Regions from separate parts of the Streptomyces bottropensis ATCC 25435 genome, predicted to be linked through region 1. Evidence: riboswitches for the same ligand, from Rfam matches in the RefSeq annotation. Region 1 holds a riboswitch; the other holds the start of a gene.
The links. A riboswitch is a leader RNA that binds a small molecule or an ion and turns the genes downstream of it on or off. The one in region 1 is predicted to bind cyclic di-AMP.

Region 1 (6,978 bases):
CGTCCGAGACCTGCTCGTAGAAGCTGACCAGACGCTCGGCGTCGTCGACGGTGATGGGCCTGATGCGTGCGGTGCCGCCGTCGCGCAGCACCACGTCGGCCTCCCAGTGGGCGGGGTACTCGTGCCGGTCCGACGAGGTCTGCATGGGCCCCAGAGTACGGCTCGCGCCAGGCTACGGCGCGGGGCAGTCTGGGGAAGCACAACAGAAGCGCGAGAGCCGGTTCGTGGCCAGGCCGTGGGCCCGTTCCGCTCCGTCGCGCCATATGGGAAACTGGTCTAGACAACCCGGTCTAGACCTCTCTGAACCACCCGAGACATCCGAAGGGCAGCATCACATGGCTGAGCGCCGCGTCAACGTCGGCTGGGCCGAGGGCCTCCACGCCCGACCCGCATCCATCTTCGTCCGGGCCGCCACGGCCTCCGGTATCCCCGTGACGATCGCCAAGGCCGACGGGAACCCCGTCAACGCGGCCTCCATGCTGGCGGTCCTGGGCCTCGGCGCCCAGGGCGGCGAGGAGATCGTGCTCGCGTCCGAGGCCGAGGGCGCGGACGTCGCGCTCGACCGTCTGGCGAAGCTCGTGGCCGAGGGACTCGAGGAACTTCCCGAGACGGTCTGAGCGACCCCGTGACCGGGCGCCCGGAACGGAAACAGGCCTGAAAGGCCACCCGCACACACATCGAAGGGCTCGTCCGATTTATCGGGCGGGCCCTTCGTCATTTCGTTCCCCTACCGCTCCGATTTCCCTCTGCCGTCGTCCCGATTTCGTTCTGCGGGCAGCAGAAAGAATGCCCCTCGGAATTCCCGCCTCTTTGTATACGGCTCCCGCGTTAATGCCGCAGGCTCGACATGTTTACGGGGTGTTGCGAAGTCCTCACACGCTCCGCCCGCTCCGCCGCGCCGGCCCCGCCCGGAAACCGGAAGCGGTGCGCGTCGGTGGCGCGCTCGGCGTGCAGGGACGTGAGCGTCCGGGCCCGGTCGCCGTCGCCGCGCGCGACGGCGTCCACGATGCCGCCGTGTTCCGCCCAGGACTCCACGGGGTCGGCGGGTGCCTCGACCGCGTACATCCAGGCGATCTTGTGCCGCAGCTGGGCGAGTGTCGAGGTCAGGGCGGGGCTGCCGGACGCCTGTGCGAGCGTCTCGTGGAACCAGCCCCCCAGGGAGCGCAGATCCTCGCTGGTGCCCCGTCTGGCCCGTTCCTGGCCCAGTCTGACCAGGCCGCGCAGCACCTTGAGATGGGCCTCCGTGCGGCGCTGGGCGGCGCGGGCGGCTCCCAGCGGCTCCAGCAGCATGCGCATCTCCAGCAGGTCGGCGGCCTCCTGCTCGGTCGGCTCGGCGACGCACGCGCCCGCGTGCCGACGGGTCACCACGAAGCCCTCGGCCTCCAGCGTGCGCAGCGCCTCACGCACGGGGACCCGGCTGACGCCGTACCGGCGGGCGAGCAGTTCCTCGGTGAGACGGCTGCCGCGCTCGTAGACACCCGCGACGATGTCATCTCGGATCGCCGTGCATACCGAATGCGCCGGAATACGCATGACCGACCTCCGCCTTAATCCCCGTGAAACGTCGATGATTGACGTGTCTTCCAGCGACTCTATTGCAGCGAGCCGGAATTTCCGACGGCGGGCCGGAATCCAGGGATATTTTTTGGACAGGAGGCGCGTCACCGGGCGTTCGCACAACGCGGAAAGCCCCGGCTCGGTGAGCCGGGGCCTTCGCCAGAAGCGTGGAGCGGTGTCTCAGACGTTCACGCCGTGCGAACGCAGGTACGCGGCGGGGTCGATGTCCGAGCCGTACTCGGCCGTCGTCCGGGCCTCGAAGTGCAGATGCGCGCCCGTGACGTTGCCGGTCGCCCCGGAGAGGCCGATCTGCTGGCCGGGGGTGACCGTCTGGCCGACGGAGACGCCGATGGACGACAGGTGGCCGTACTGGGTGTACGTGCCGTCGGTCATCCTGATGACGATGTTGTTGCCGTACGCCCCGCCCCAGCCCGCCTCCACGACGGTGCCGGAGCCGACCGCCATGACGGCCGTGCCGGTGGCGGCGTGGAAGTCGACGCCGGTGTGGCTGCCGGAGGACCAGACGGCGCCGCCGGCCTTGTAGCCGGTGGAGATGTACGAGCCGCTGATGGGCGAGACGTAGGTGTTGAGGCGCTCGCGCTCGGCCGCGCGGGCGGCGCGGGCCTTGATCTCCTCGCGCTCCTTGGCGGCGGCACGTTCCTGCTCGGCCTTCTCGGCGGCGGCCTTGCGGGCCTCCTCCTGCGCCTTCTTCTTGACCTCAGCCACCTCGGCGGCCTGCTGCTGGGCAACGGCCTGGGCGTCCACCTGGTCGGCGACCGTGTCGCCGAGGACGATGATCTGGTTCAGGCCGGTCTGCTCGACGGCGGGCTCCTCCGCGGCGAGCGCGGGGCCGGCGAGGGTACCGATGACACCGGTGGTGGTGAGAGCGGCTACGCCCACGTTCCTCGTGGTCGTGCGCTGTACACGGCCGGGACGGCGGTGCTTCCCAGGGGCGCGGGTGAACGCCATGAAGTGGCTGGTCCTTTCCTTCCTTCTCGCCTACCGGGTTAGCTGACGGGTTCGGAGCAGGAAGGTCTCCTACGGCTGCCCCCCGTTTCGCGTCGCTCGCGAAGGGCACCCGATTCACCCCGGGGGACTAGGTGGGTCCCCGGCTCCCCGGGCTCGCGCCATGGGGACTCGGCGATGACTGTCCGGTGCCGCGGCTGCGGCGAACATCTGACGAACAGCCGGACCGACGCTAAGTGCGGCGTCTTCGAAATAACAAACGGATCACAGGATTTGTTAGCTACGCCACAGGTCAGACACACAACCTCCGCCATCAATACGGACAAACCTGGGCCCTGGTGACTCTTCAGTCACCAGGGCCTCACACGTGCGTGTCCTTCCGCCCGGTTTCCCCTCGGCTCCCTACTCGGCCGGTACGACGGTGACTTCGCCGATCCCGAGGGCCCTGACCGGCTCCTCGATCTGCGCGGCGTCCCCGACGAGGACGGTCACCAGACGGTCCACCGGGAAGGCGTTCACGACGGCCGCGGTAGCCTCCACCGTGCCGGTGGCGGCGAGTTGGCGGTACAGCGTCGACTGGTAGTCGTCCGGCAGGAACTGCTCGACCTGGTCGGCCAGCGTGCCCGCCACGGCCGCCGCCGTCTCGAACTTCAGGGGGGCGACCCCGACGAGGTTCTGCACGGCGACGTCGCGCTCGGCGTCGGTCAGCCCCTCGGCGGCGAGGGTCCGCAGCACGGTCCACAGGTCGTCGAGCGCCGGACCGGTGTTGGGCGTGTCGACGGACCCGCTGATGGCCAGCATCGCCGTGCCCGATCCCTCCGGCCCGGAACGCAGCACCTGACTGAACGCGCGCACCCCGTAGGTGTAGCCCTTCTCCTCCCGCAGGACGCGGTCCAGGCGGGAGGTGAGGGTGCCGCCGAGGCAGTAGGTGCCGAGCACCTGGGCCGGCCACACCCGGTCGTGCCGGTCGGCGCCCACCCGTCCGATGAGCAACTGGGTCTGCACGGAACCGGGACGGTCCACGATGATCACGCGCCCGGTGTCGTCGGCGCTCACCGCGGGGGCGACGCTCGGCTTGGCCGGGGAGCCGGTCCAGGCGCCCAGGGTGTCGCCCAGCAGCGTGTCGAGGTCGACCCCGGTGAGGTCGCCGACGACCACGGCGGTGGCGGTCGCGGGGCGCACGTGCCGCTCGTAGAAGGCGCGTACAGCCGCGGAGTCGATGCCCTCCACGGTCTCCTCGGTGCCCTGCCGGGGCCGCGACATGCGCGAGGTGGCCGGGAACAGCTGCCGGGAGAGCTCCTTGGCGGCCCGGCGGCCCGGGCTGGCGGTCTCGTGCGGAATCTCGTCGAGCCTGTTGGCCACCAGACGCTCGATCTCGCCGTCGTCGAACGCGGGGGCCCGCAGGGCGTCTGCGAGCAGCCCCAGGGCCTTCTCCAGCCGCGACACGGGCACTTCGAGGGACAGGCGGACGCCGGGGTGGTCGGCGTGCGAGTCGAGGGTGGCGCCGCAGCGCTCCAGCTCGGCGGCGAACTCCTCGGCCGTGTGCTTGTCGGTGCCCTCGGAGAACGCCCTGGTCATGATGGTGGCGACACCGTCGAGGCCGGCCGGTTCGGCGTCCAGGGGCGCGTCGAGGACGACCTCGACGGCGACGACCTGCTGGCCGGGGCGGTGGCAGTGCAGCACGGTCAGGCCGTTGGCCAGGGTGCCGCGCTCGGGCGCCGGGAACGCCCAGGGGCGGGCGTCGCCGGCCTGGGGCTGCGGGTGGAATTCCATGCTCGCGAGCTCGGTCACTTCGCCGACTCCTCGTTCTCGTCGGTGCTCTCGACGGCCTCCGCGTCGGCGGCCTCCTCTTCGGCGCCCTCTGCGCCGGCGACGGGCTCGTACACGAGCACCGCGCGGTTGTCGGGCCTCAGGCGGGCCTTGGCGATCTCCTGGACCTCGTCGGCCGTCACCTCCAGGACGCGGTCGACGGCGGTGAGGGCGAGCTTCGGGTCGCCGAACAGGACCGCGTACCGGCACAGTTCGTCGGCGCGGCCGGCGACCGTGCCGAGCCGGTCCAGCCACTCGCGCTCCAACTGTGCCTGGGCGCGCTCCATCTCCTCGGCCGTCGGGCCCTGCGCGGCGAACCGGGCGAGCTCCTCGTCGACGGCGGCCTCGATGACCGGCACCTCGACGTCACCGGAGGTCTTGACGTCCATCCACGCCATGGAGGGCGCGCCGGCCAGCCGCAGCAGGCCGAAACCGGCCGTCACGGCCGTACGGTCACGTCGTACGAGCCGGTTGTAGAGGCGGGACGACTCGCCGCCGCCGAGGATCGTCAGCGCCAGGTCGGCCGCGTCGCACGCACGCGTGCCGTCCTCCGGCAGCCGGTAGGCGGCCATCAACGCGCGCGCGGGCACGTTCTCCTCGACGACCTCGCGCAGCTGCTCGCCCATGACGTCCGGCAGCGAGCCGTCGCGGGGCGCGGGCTTGCCGTCGTAGGTGGGGATGGAGCCGAAGTACTTCTCCACCCACGCGAGGGTCTGCTCCGGGTCGATGTCGCCGACGATAGACAGGACGGCGTTGTTGGGCGCGTAGTACGTCCGGAAGAACTGCTGGGCGTCCTCCAGGCTCGCCGCCTCCAGGTCGTCCATCGAGCCGATGGGCGTGTGCCGGTAGGGGTGGCCCTCGGGGTAGGCCAGGCGGAAGATCTTCTCGAAGGCGGTGCCGTAGGGCACGTTGTCGTACCGCTGGCGGCGCTCGTTCTTGACGACGGCCCGCTGGTTGTCCAGGTTCTTCTGGTCGAGCGCGAGCAGCAGGCTGCCCATGCGGTCGGCCTCCAGCCACAGCGCCAGCTCCAGCTGATGGGTGGGCATGGTCTCGAAGTAGTTGGTGCGCTCCCAGCTGGTGGTGCCGTTCAGCGAACCGCCCGCGCCCTGGACCAGCTCGAAGTGGCCGTTGTCCTTGACCTGGCCCGAGCCCTGGAACATCAGGTGCTCGAAGAGGTGGGCGAGGCCCGTACGGCCCGCGACCTCGTGACGCGAACCGACGTCGTACCAGAGGCACACCGCGGCGACCGGGGTCAGGTGGTCCTCGGAGAGCACCACGCGCAGGCCGTTGTCCAGGCGGTGCTCCCTCACTGTCAGGCCTTCGGAGCCGGCCTCGGCTGTGGCCGTGTGACCCATGGGCGGTACGTCCCTTCGATCGCTGTGCTGTGTGCGCGGGATCCGTCGTGGAATCGTCGCGGAAACCGCTGTTTCCTGCCGGTCCCGCCACTGTATGCAAGCGCGCGGACCCCTGGAGAAGTTCCCGGGCGTCGTACGCCGAGAGCGAGACCGGGGTTGCGGCCGGCGGTCACTGGTTAAGGTCGGCGCACGCTGTTGACGTGGCGGCCCGGCAGGCCGTGCCCGGCGGTCGGTGCCGGGTCGTGTCGGGGTTGTCAGTGCGGCAGTCCACAATGGTGCGCGTCAGTTCCCGTTCACCTCGCGCCGCGAGTGAGCCGGAGACGTGAGCGCCCCGTAGGTGAGCGACCAGAAAAAGAGGAGCCGGCAGCGATGGCCCGCCGCAGCACGAAGACCCCGCCGCCCGACGACGCGTTCGAGGAGCGGATCCTCGACATCGACGTCGTCGACGAGATGCAGGGCTCCTTCCTGGAGTACGCGTACTCGGTCATCTACTCCCGAGCCCTGCCGGACGCCCGTGACGGACTCAAGCCGGTGCACCGCCGGATCGTCTACCAGATGAACGAGATGGGCCTGCGCCCCGACCGCGGCTATGTGAAGTGCGCCCGCGTGGTCGGCGAGGTCATGGGTAAGTTGCACCCGCACGGCGACTCCTCGATCTACGACGCCCTGGTGCGCCTCGCCCAGCCCTTCTCCATGCGGCTCCCCCTGGTCGACGGCCACGGCAACTTCGGCTCCCTGGGCAACGACGACCCGCCGGCCGCCATGCGGTACACCGAGTGCCGGATGGCCGACGCGACGAGCCTGATGACGGAGTCGATCGAGGAGAACACGGTCGACTTCTCCCCGAACTACGACGGTCAGGAGCAGGAGCCGGTGGCCCTGCCCGCCGCCTTCCCGAATCTCCTGGTCAACGGCGCGTCGGGCATCGCCGTCGGCATGGCCACCAACATGCCGCCGCACAACCTGGGCGAGGTCATCGCGGCCGCGCGCCACCTGATCCGGTATCCGAACGCCGACCTGGACACGCTGATGAAGCACGTCCCGGGCCCGGACCTGCCGACCGGCGGCCGGATCGTCGGTCTCACCGGCATCAGGGACGCGTACGCGACGGGTCGCGGCACCTTCAAGATCCGCGCCACGGTGACGGTGGACAACGTGACGGCCCGCCGCAAGGGCCTGATCGTCACCGAACTGCCGTTCACCGTCGGCCCGGAGAAGGTGATCGCCAAGATCAAGGACCTGGTCGGCGCGAAGAAGCTCCAGGGCATCGCCGACGTCAAGGACCTCACCG
Region 2 (6,978 bases), 5.8 Mb from region 1:
TCCTCGGTCTCGCCGGAGCGGTGGGACATCATGCACTTGAAGCCGTTGCGCTGGGCCATCTCGACGGCGTCCAGGGTCTCGGTCAGCGAGCCGATCTGGTTGACCTTGACGAGCAGGGCGTTGGCCGAGCCCTCCTCGATGCCGCGGGCGAGGCGCTCGGGGTTGGTGACGAAGAGATCGTCGCCGACGATCTGGACCTTGTCGCCCAGCTTCTCGGTGATGGTGTTCCAGCCGGCCCAGTCGTCCTCGAACAGCGGGTCCTCGATGGAGACGAGCGGGTACGACGCGACGAGGTCGGCGTAGTACTCCGTCATCTCGGCGGCGGAGCGCTCCTTGCCCTCGAAGGTGTAGACGCCGTCCTTGTAGAACTCGGAGGCGGCGACGTCCAGGGCGAGGGCGATCTGCTCGCCGGGGGTGTAGCCGGCCTCCTTGATGGCCTCCAGGATGAGGTCCAGGGCGGCGCGGTTGGACTCCAGGTTCGGGGCGAAGCCGCCCTCGTCGCCGAGGCCGGTGGACAGGCCCTTGGTCTTCAGCACCTTCTTGAGGGTGTGGTAGACCTCGGCGCCCCAGCGCAGGGCCTCGGAGAAGGACTCCGCGCCGATGGGGGCGATCATGAACTCCTGGATGTCCACGTTGGAGTCGGCGTGCGAGCCGCCGTTCAGGATGTTCATCATCGGAACGGGCAGCAGGTGCGCGTTCGGGCCGCCCAGGTAGCGGAAGAGGGGCAGGTCGCTGGCCTCGGAGGCGGCGTGGGCGACGGCGAGGGAGACGCCGAGGATGGCGTTGGCGCCGAGGGAGCCCTTGTTGTCGGTGGCGTCCAGGTCGAACATCGCCTGGTCGATCAGGCGCTGCTCGGTGGCGTCGTAGCCGACGAGCTCCGGGCCGATCTGCTCGATCACGGCGAGGACGGCCTTCTCGACGCCCTTGCCGAGGTAGCGGTTGGGGTCGCCGTCACGCAGCTCGATGGCTTCGAAGGCGCCGGTGGAGGCGCCGGACGGAACGGCGGCACGACCCGTGCTGCCGTCGTCGAGGCCGACCTCGACCTCGACGGTGGGGTTGCCTCGCGAGTCGAGGATTTCCCGGGCTACGACGACGTCGATGGACGGCACGAGCATCTCCTTCATGGGATGTGACGCTGGTTGTGCGGGGCCGCTTGAGGCCTGGCGACTAGAGCCTAACCGTCCCCGGGCCGTCGGCAGCCGACCGACCGTCCCGTGGACAGACAGACCGTACCCATTGTTCCTGTTCGGAACAAAGGGGGGTGGTCGAGAAAGTGAACAGAAGGAGGAGGCGGGCACGAAAAAGCCCCGCCCCGGTACGCACGGGGGAATGCGCACCGGGGCGGGGAGCCCGTGGGGACGGGGGGACGGCCCTCACGAGGTCTTCACTATGGAGGACACGGATGTGAGCGGGCTGTGGTTCAGCCGGAGAGCGGCCTGCTTTCCGGCCCGGCTGAACCTGCCCCGCCTGCCCGGCCGTGGGGGCGGCCGTGGGGTCGGCAGGCGCGTGGCGGCCGTCGTGGTCGCCGTGGGTCAGCTCAGGTGGAGCTGCTGGCCCGGGTAGATGAAGTCGGCGTCGTCGATGATGTCCTTGTTCAGCTCGAAGAGCTTCTCCCAGCCACCCTTGACGTTCTCCTTCGCGGCGATGGCACTGAGGGTGTCACCGCTGACGACCTTGTACTCGCCGTCGCCCTTCTTGACCTTCTTGCCGGTCGGGGTCTTGACGGTGGCGCGCTCGGAGGAGCGGGAGGAGCGGGTGTCCTCGGTCTTCTTGGTGCTCTCCTGCGTGCTCTGCGAGGAGGAGCCGGAGGAGTTCGTGTTGCCGCTGGAGGCGGCGGCGCCGTCGTAGGAGGCGCCGGACAGGCCGGTGCCGCAGACCGGCCAGGCACCCTTGCCCTGGCCCGCGAGGACCTTCTCGGCGATCGCGATCTGCTGGGCCTTGCTCGCCTGGTCGGCGGTGGAGGCGTACTGCGTACCGCCGTAGCCGGCCCAGGTGGAGGCGGAGAACTGCAGACCGCCGTAGTAGCCGTTGCCGGTGTTGATGGACCAGTTCCCGCCGGACTCGCACTGGGCGACGGTGTCCCACTCGGAGGCGGTGGCGGCGGAGGCGCTGCCGGCGGCCATCAGCGGGGCGGCGACCGCGGCGGCGCCGGTGACACCGACGACGGCGATGGCGCGAGCAGACCGATGAATGGCAGTCGGACGACGGTGCTTGCCCTTGCTGGAAAACAGCATGGAGAGATCCCCTCACCGACGCCTGCGAGGTGAGCTGTCGGGTTCGGGCCGGTTGAGTTGCCCGGCCGCGCACGCTCGCCTCTCGGCTCACGTCGCGCGGCTTCACCCCCAGCCGGTTCCGGTCGTGCGCCCCCGAAGGGCCGCAACCGCCGGACCCGGCACTTACCTTGGGTCCCCCGCTCCTGCCTACGGCGCTTGACGCGACGACTGTTCCTCACGGCCGCTGGCAGGATTCGGCGTGCCGACCGCAAGAGCCCGCTGTGGCGAGCGGTCACGACCGTAAACAGGTGATTGCCTGAATTTCAAAGACGATCAGGGGGTCTGTGATTCATCTCCCACAATGATCAAAACGGGCATTCAGGGTCGAACCGTGACGCGAACTGCCGCTACTTTTCGCCCGTTTCGGCACCGACTTCGAGGGTCTGACCGGGAAGGATGAGGTCCGGGTCGGTTCCGACCGTGCGCTCGTTCTCGGAGTACAGCGTCCGCCACCCGCCGTTCAGGCCGAGCGAGTTCACGATGCCGGTCAGACTGTCGCCCACGCGGACGGTGTAGGCGCCCTCCGCGCCCTCGCTCGACGCGCCGCTGTCACGCGAGGCGTGGCGGCCGGAGGCGGTGCCGTCGGCCTGGTCCGCGCCCGAGCCGGTGTCCGCGCCCTCGTCGGCGCTGGCGCCGCGGTGCCGGCCGGTGCCGCCGTCGGCGTCGTCGCCGGCCGCGGAGCCGTCCGCCCGGCTGGAACCGTCCGTGTTCGTGCTGCCGGATTCCTTGGCGTCGGCGCCGGTGCCGCTGTCGCCGGAATCGGTGGAGTCCGCGGAGCCGGAGTCCGCGTCCGGTTCGGTGGTCGCCTTCGGGGAGCCGTCGAGGGCCTTCGCCGACGCGTCCGACGACTCGGTCGAGTCGGAGGAATCGGTCGAGTCGGTCGAATCCTTCGACCCGCCGGAGCGCGTGGAGTCGGTGTCGTCGGCCGACTCGGCCGAACCCTTGGACCCGGTCGAGTCGGAGGAATCCGACGAACCGGATGAACCGGATGCGCTGCCGGAGTCGGACGAGTCGCCCGCGACGCCCGTGTCCACGTCGGCGGGACCCGAGTCTCCGCCGAGGTCGTGCAGCAGTCCGCAGGTGGACCAGACGCCGACGCCCTGGTCCGCGAGGACCTTCTCGGCGACGGCTATCTGCTGCGAACGGCTGGCCTGGTCCGCGGTCGTCGCGTAGTCGAGGCCGCCGTACTTCTCCCAGTTCTCCTGGGTCAGCTGGAGGCCGCCGTAGCGCCCGTTCCCGGTGTCCGCGCTCCAGAAGCCACCGCTCTCGCACTCCGCCACCTGGTCCCAGGTGGTTCCGCTCGCCGCGCTCGCGCCGGTGGCGCCGAGGAGCGGGATCGCGATGGCCGACCCGGTGACTCCCGCCGCGACGAGGAGAGCCGGAGCCTGACGGGGGCGACGGTGACGACCGTTCCCGGAGAGCATGCGGTTGCCTTTCACACGACAGCGGTGGTCTGTGCGACGGGCGTGGCGCCCCCTTCGCACTGACGTGTGAACGTATCGGCAGTCGATCAGTTGTCACAAGTTAATGCAGCGCAGATCACGTGAAGATCACAGAGTTGAGGGAGCGTCAACTTCTGACTCGGAATGGGGTAGTGCTACGGCCCGTCGGGGTACAACTACGGGCCGCTCACGGCGCGATCACCCCGCACTCACGGCCGTTTTCGTGGCGTGAATTCCACCGGAAGCGTGCGCAATCCACGCATGATGAGACCTCCCCGCCACCTCAAATCGGCCGAATCCCCTGCGAGTCGCAGATCGGGGAGCCGGGTGAGGAGCGTCGCCAGCGCGGTCTGGCCTTCGAGCCGGGCGAGCGGCGCGCCGAGGCAGTAGTGGATGCCGTGGCCGTAGCCGAGGTGCTGGTTGTCACGGCGGGAGAGGTCCAGGGTGTCGGGGTCGTCGAAGCGGGCCGGGTCGCGGTCGGCCGCCGCGAGGACGACGAGGACGGGGTCGCCGACGGCGATGTCCTGCCCGCCGAGCGTGAGGGGCTCGGTCGCGAAGCGCCAGGTGGCGAGTTCGACGGGGCCGTCGTAGCGCAGGAGTTCCTCGACACCGGTTTCGAGCAGCCCGCTCTCCCCGGCGGCGAGGGAGGTCTGCAGGCGGGCCCGCTGCTCGGGGTGGGTGAGCAGGGCGTACGTGCCGTTCCCGATGAGGTTGACGGTGGTCTCGAACCCGGCGAACAGCAGGATGAACGCCATCGCCGCGGCCTCGTTCTCGCTGAGGTGCTCCCCGTGGTCGGAGGCGCGGATGAGCGCGGAGATGAGGTCCTCGCCCGGGGCGGGGTGCTCGGTGAGCGCTTCCCGCTTGCGGTGGATGAGGTCGGCGAGGTAGCCGCGCATCTTCTTCACCGACCGCGCGACGCCGCCCCGCGGACCACCGCCGTGCCGGATCATCATGCCCGCCCAGTCCCTGAAGTCGTCCTGGTCCTCCCGGGGGACGCCCAGCAGGTCGCAGATCGCGTAGATGGGGAGAGGGAAGGCGAACTCGTGGATGAGGTCGGCCTCGCCCTTCTCCGCGAACCCGTCGATCAGCCGGTCGGTCAACTCCTGGACCCGGGGGGCGAACTCGGCGACCCGCCGGGGCGTGAACGCCTTCGACACCAGACGGCGGAGCCTGGTGTGGTCCGGCGGATCGATGTTCAGCAGATGCGTCATCAGCTCGGCCTTGCGCTCACCGGGGATGCCCGTCTTGCCCTTGGCGTGCGCGGGCTCGGCGTGATGCGCCGGGTTCTTCGACAGGCGCCCGTCGGCGAGGGCCTGCTTGGCGTCGCCGTAGCGGGTGACCAGCCAGGCCTCCACGCCGCTGGGCAGGCACGTGCGGTGAACGGGGGCGTGCTCACGGAGCCAGGCGTACGCCGGGTAGGGGTCGGTGGCGAACTCCCAGGTGAAGAGGTCGGGCGCGCCGGTTCCCGTGGGCATGGCGGAGCTGGATGCGGGCTGGTTGGTCACCCGCCGACGGTATCCGGCCCGGCCGTCGCCTCCGGCCCGTGCGTACGGATGCCCGTCGGGTCAGCTCCCGTCGGCGCCCTCGTCGCCCTCCTCCTCGGACTCCTCCCGGCCGGCCGTCCTCCCCGGCCCCGCCGACAGCCCCTCCGCGACCCTGATCGCGTCCCGGTACGCGCGAGCCGCCGCCCGGAGGGCCGCCTCGGGGTCGACGCCCCGGGACTCGGCGTCGGCGGCGAGGGTGAGGAGCGCGTGACCGAGGTCGTCGCCGGGAGGTATCGGGACGTCGAGGCCGGCGGTGCGGGCGCGGGAGGAGAGCTTGGCGGCGAGGGCGAGACCGGGCTGGCCGAGGGGTACGCCGTCGGTGACCGACTCGCGCTGCTTCTCGACGGCCTTGGTGCGCAGCCAGTGCGCCTTGACCTCCTCCGGGGTCGTGGCCGTCGCGTCTGCGAAGACATGGGGGTGGCGGTGGATGAGCTTGGTGACGATGCCGGCGGCCACGTCGTCGATGGAGAAGGGGGTGTCGGGGTCGTCCTCGGCGATGCGGGCGTGGAAGACGACCTGGAGGAGGACGTCGCCCAGCTCCTCGCGGAGCTCGTCGCGCTCACCCTCCTCGATGGCCTCGACGAGTTCGTACGCCTCCTCGATGCCGTACTTGGCGAGGCCCTGGTGCGTCTGCCGGGAGGACCAGGGACACTCCGCCCGGATCCGGTCCATGACCTGGACGAGGTCGAGGAGACGGGCGCCGGGGAGGTCGTAGGAGGCGGGGAGCAGCTCCAGGAACGGCATGTGGACGGGGCCGGAGCCGGCGAGGCGGGCCAGGCCGTCGGTGAGGCGAGGTTCGCCCTCGGCGGTGGCCACCACGACCACCGTGCGGCCGCCGGCGCAGTCGTCCACCAGTTCCTCGGCCGTCGGGGCCGCCCGCTCCACCGTGATGCCGGCCTCGCGGAGATAGGGGAGCTGGGGGTGCGCTCCGTCCGCGCACAGGACGCGGTCCGCCCCGTGCAGTGCCTGCCAGGCCGGCCAGGAGAGCAGACCGGGCGCGACCCGGTGGCTGGTGGTGAGCAGGACGACCCGGCCGGGGCCGGGGGTGGAGGCCGCGGTCTCGGGGGCCGTGGCCTCGGGAGCCGTGCTCTCGGGGACCGTGATGGCGGAGGTGCCGTCGGGGCGGTGTGCGTTCACCCCCCGAACGTAACCCACGTCACGGACGGCCCCCGGAGTTGTCCACAGGCAGGCGGCCGGGGCGGCCGCGACGGACACGGCCCGGCCGCGCCGCCCGCAAGCTCACCCCTGCGCCTGCTCCGGCGTCGCCGCGCGGGTGACCTCCTTCAGCCACGGTGTCTTGGCGTCCACCAGGCCGACCCGGCCGGAAGCCGGGTCGACGCCCCAGCTGCCGTAGCGGGGGTTGAGGTCCACGTCGAGTTTCTTCGAGGCCGCGGAGAGGGCCTTCCAGAAGACGGCGCCGCCCTCCTGGGTGTTGAGGTCGGCGCCGAGGGAGGCGGCGAGTTTCTGGACCTCGACGTCGCTGCGGAGGCTTTCCTCCAGCTGTTCCGGGGCGACGCTGTAGCGCTGCAGGTAGGCCGCCTCCAGGGCCTCGGCGCCGCCGGCCTCCGCCTCCAGGTCGGTCCGGTACTTCTGGACCTCCTTGCGGGTGACGATCACACCGGCGTCCTTGAGGGCCTGGTCGAGGACCTTCTCCAGGACCATGCCGTTCAGGGTGTTGCGGGTGAGGGCGCTGCTCTGGGCGACGGCCTGCTGGTACTG

Region 2: another riboswitch for cyclic di-AMP. It lies ahead of STRBO_RS0135610 (LysM peptidoglycan-binding domain-containing protein); the one in region 1 lies ahead of STRBO_RS0109915 (M23 family metallopeptidase).

What each region holds. Positions count from the first base shown of each region.
Region 1 covers NZ_KB911581.1:2,242,855-2,249,832, reverse strand. The annotation lists gene STRBO_RS0109930 (bifunctional acetate--CoA ligase family protein/GNAT family N-acetyltransferase) at 1-145, opposite strand, end outside; gene STRBO_RS0109925 (HPr family phosphocarrier protein) at 336-617, shown strand; gene STRBO_RS0109920 (GntR family transcriptional regulator) at 829-1,533, opposite strand; gene STRBO_RS0109915 (M23 family metallopeptidase) at 1,738-2,526, opposite strand; cyclic di-AMP (ydaO/yuaA leader) riboswitch at 2,540-2,710, opposite strand; gene STRBO_RS0109910 (M16 family metallopeptidase) at 2,926-4,314, opposite strand; gene STRBO_RS0109905 (M16 family metallopeptidase) at 4,311-5,687, opposite strand; gene STRBO_RS0109900 (DNA gyrase/topoisomerase IV subunit A) at 6,057-6,978, shown strand, end outside.
Region 2 covers NZ_KB911581.1:8,053,430-8,060,407, forward strand. The annotation lists gene eno (phosphopyruvate hydratase) at 1-1,109, opposite strand, end outside; gene STRBO_RS0135610 (LysM peptidoglycan-binding domain-containing protein) at 1,533-2,234, opposite strand; cyclic di-AMP (ydaO/yuaA leader) riboswitch at 2,239-2,438, opposite strand; gene STRBO_RS0135615 (LysM peptidoglycan-binding domain-containing protein) at 2,621-3,697, opposite strand; gene STRBO_RS0135620 (cytochrome P450 family protein) at 3,925-5,220, opposite strand; gene STRBO_RS0135625 (nucleoside triphosphate pyrophosphohydrolase) at 5,281-6,396, opposite strand; gene STRBO_RS0135630 (SurA N-terminal domain-containing protein) at 6,499-6,978, opposite strand, start outside.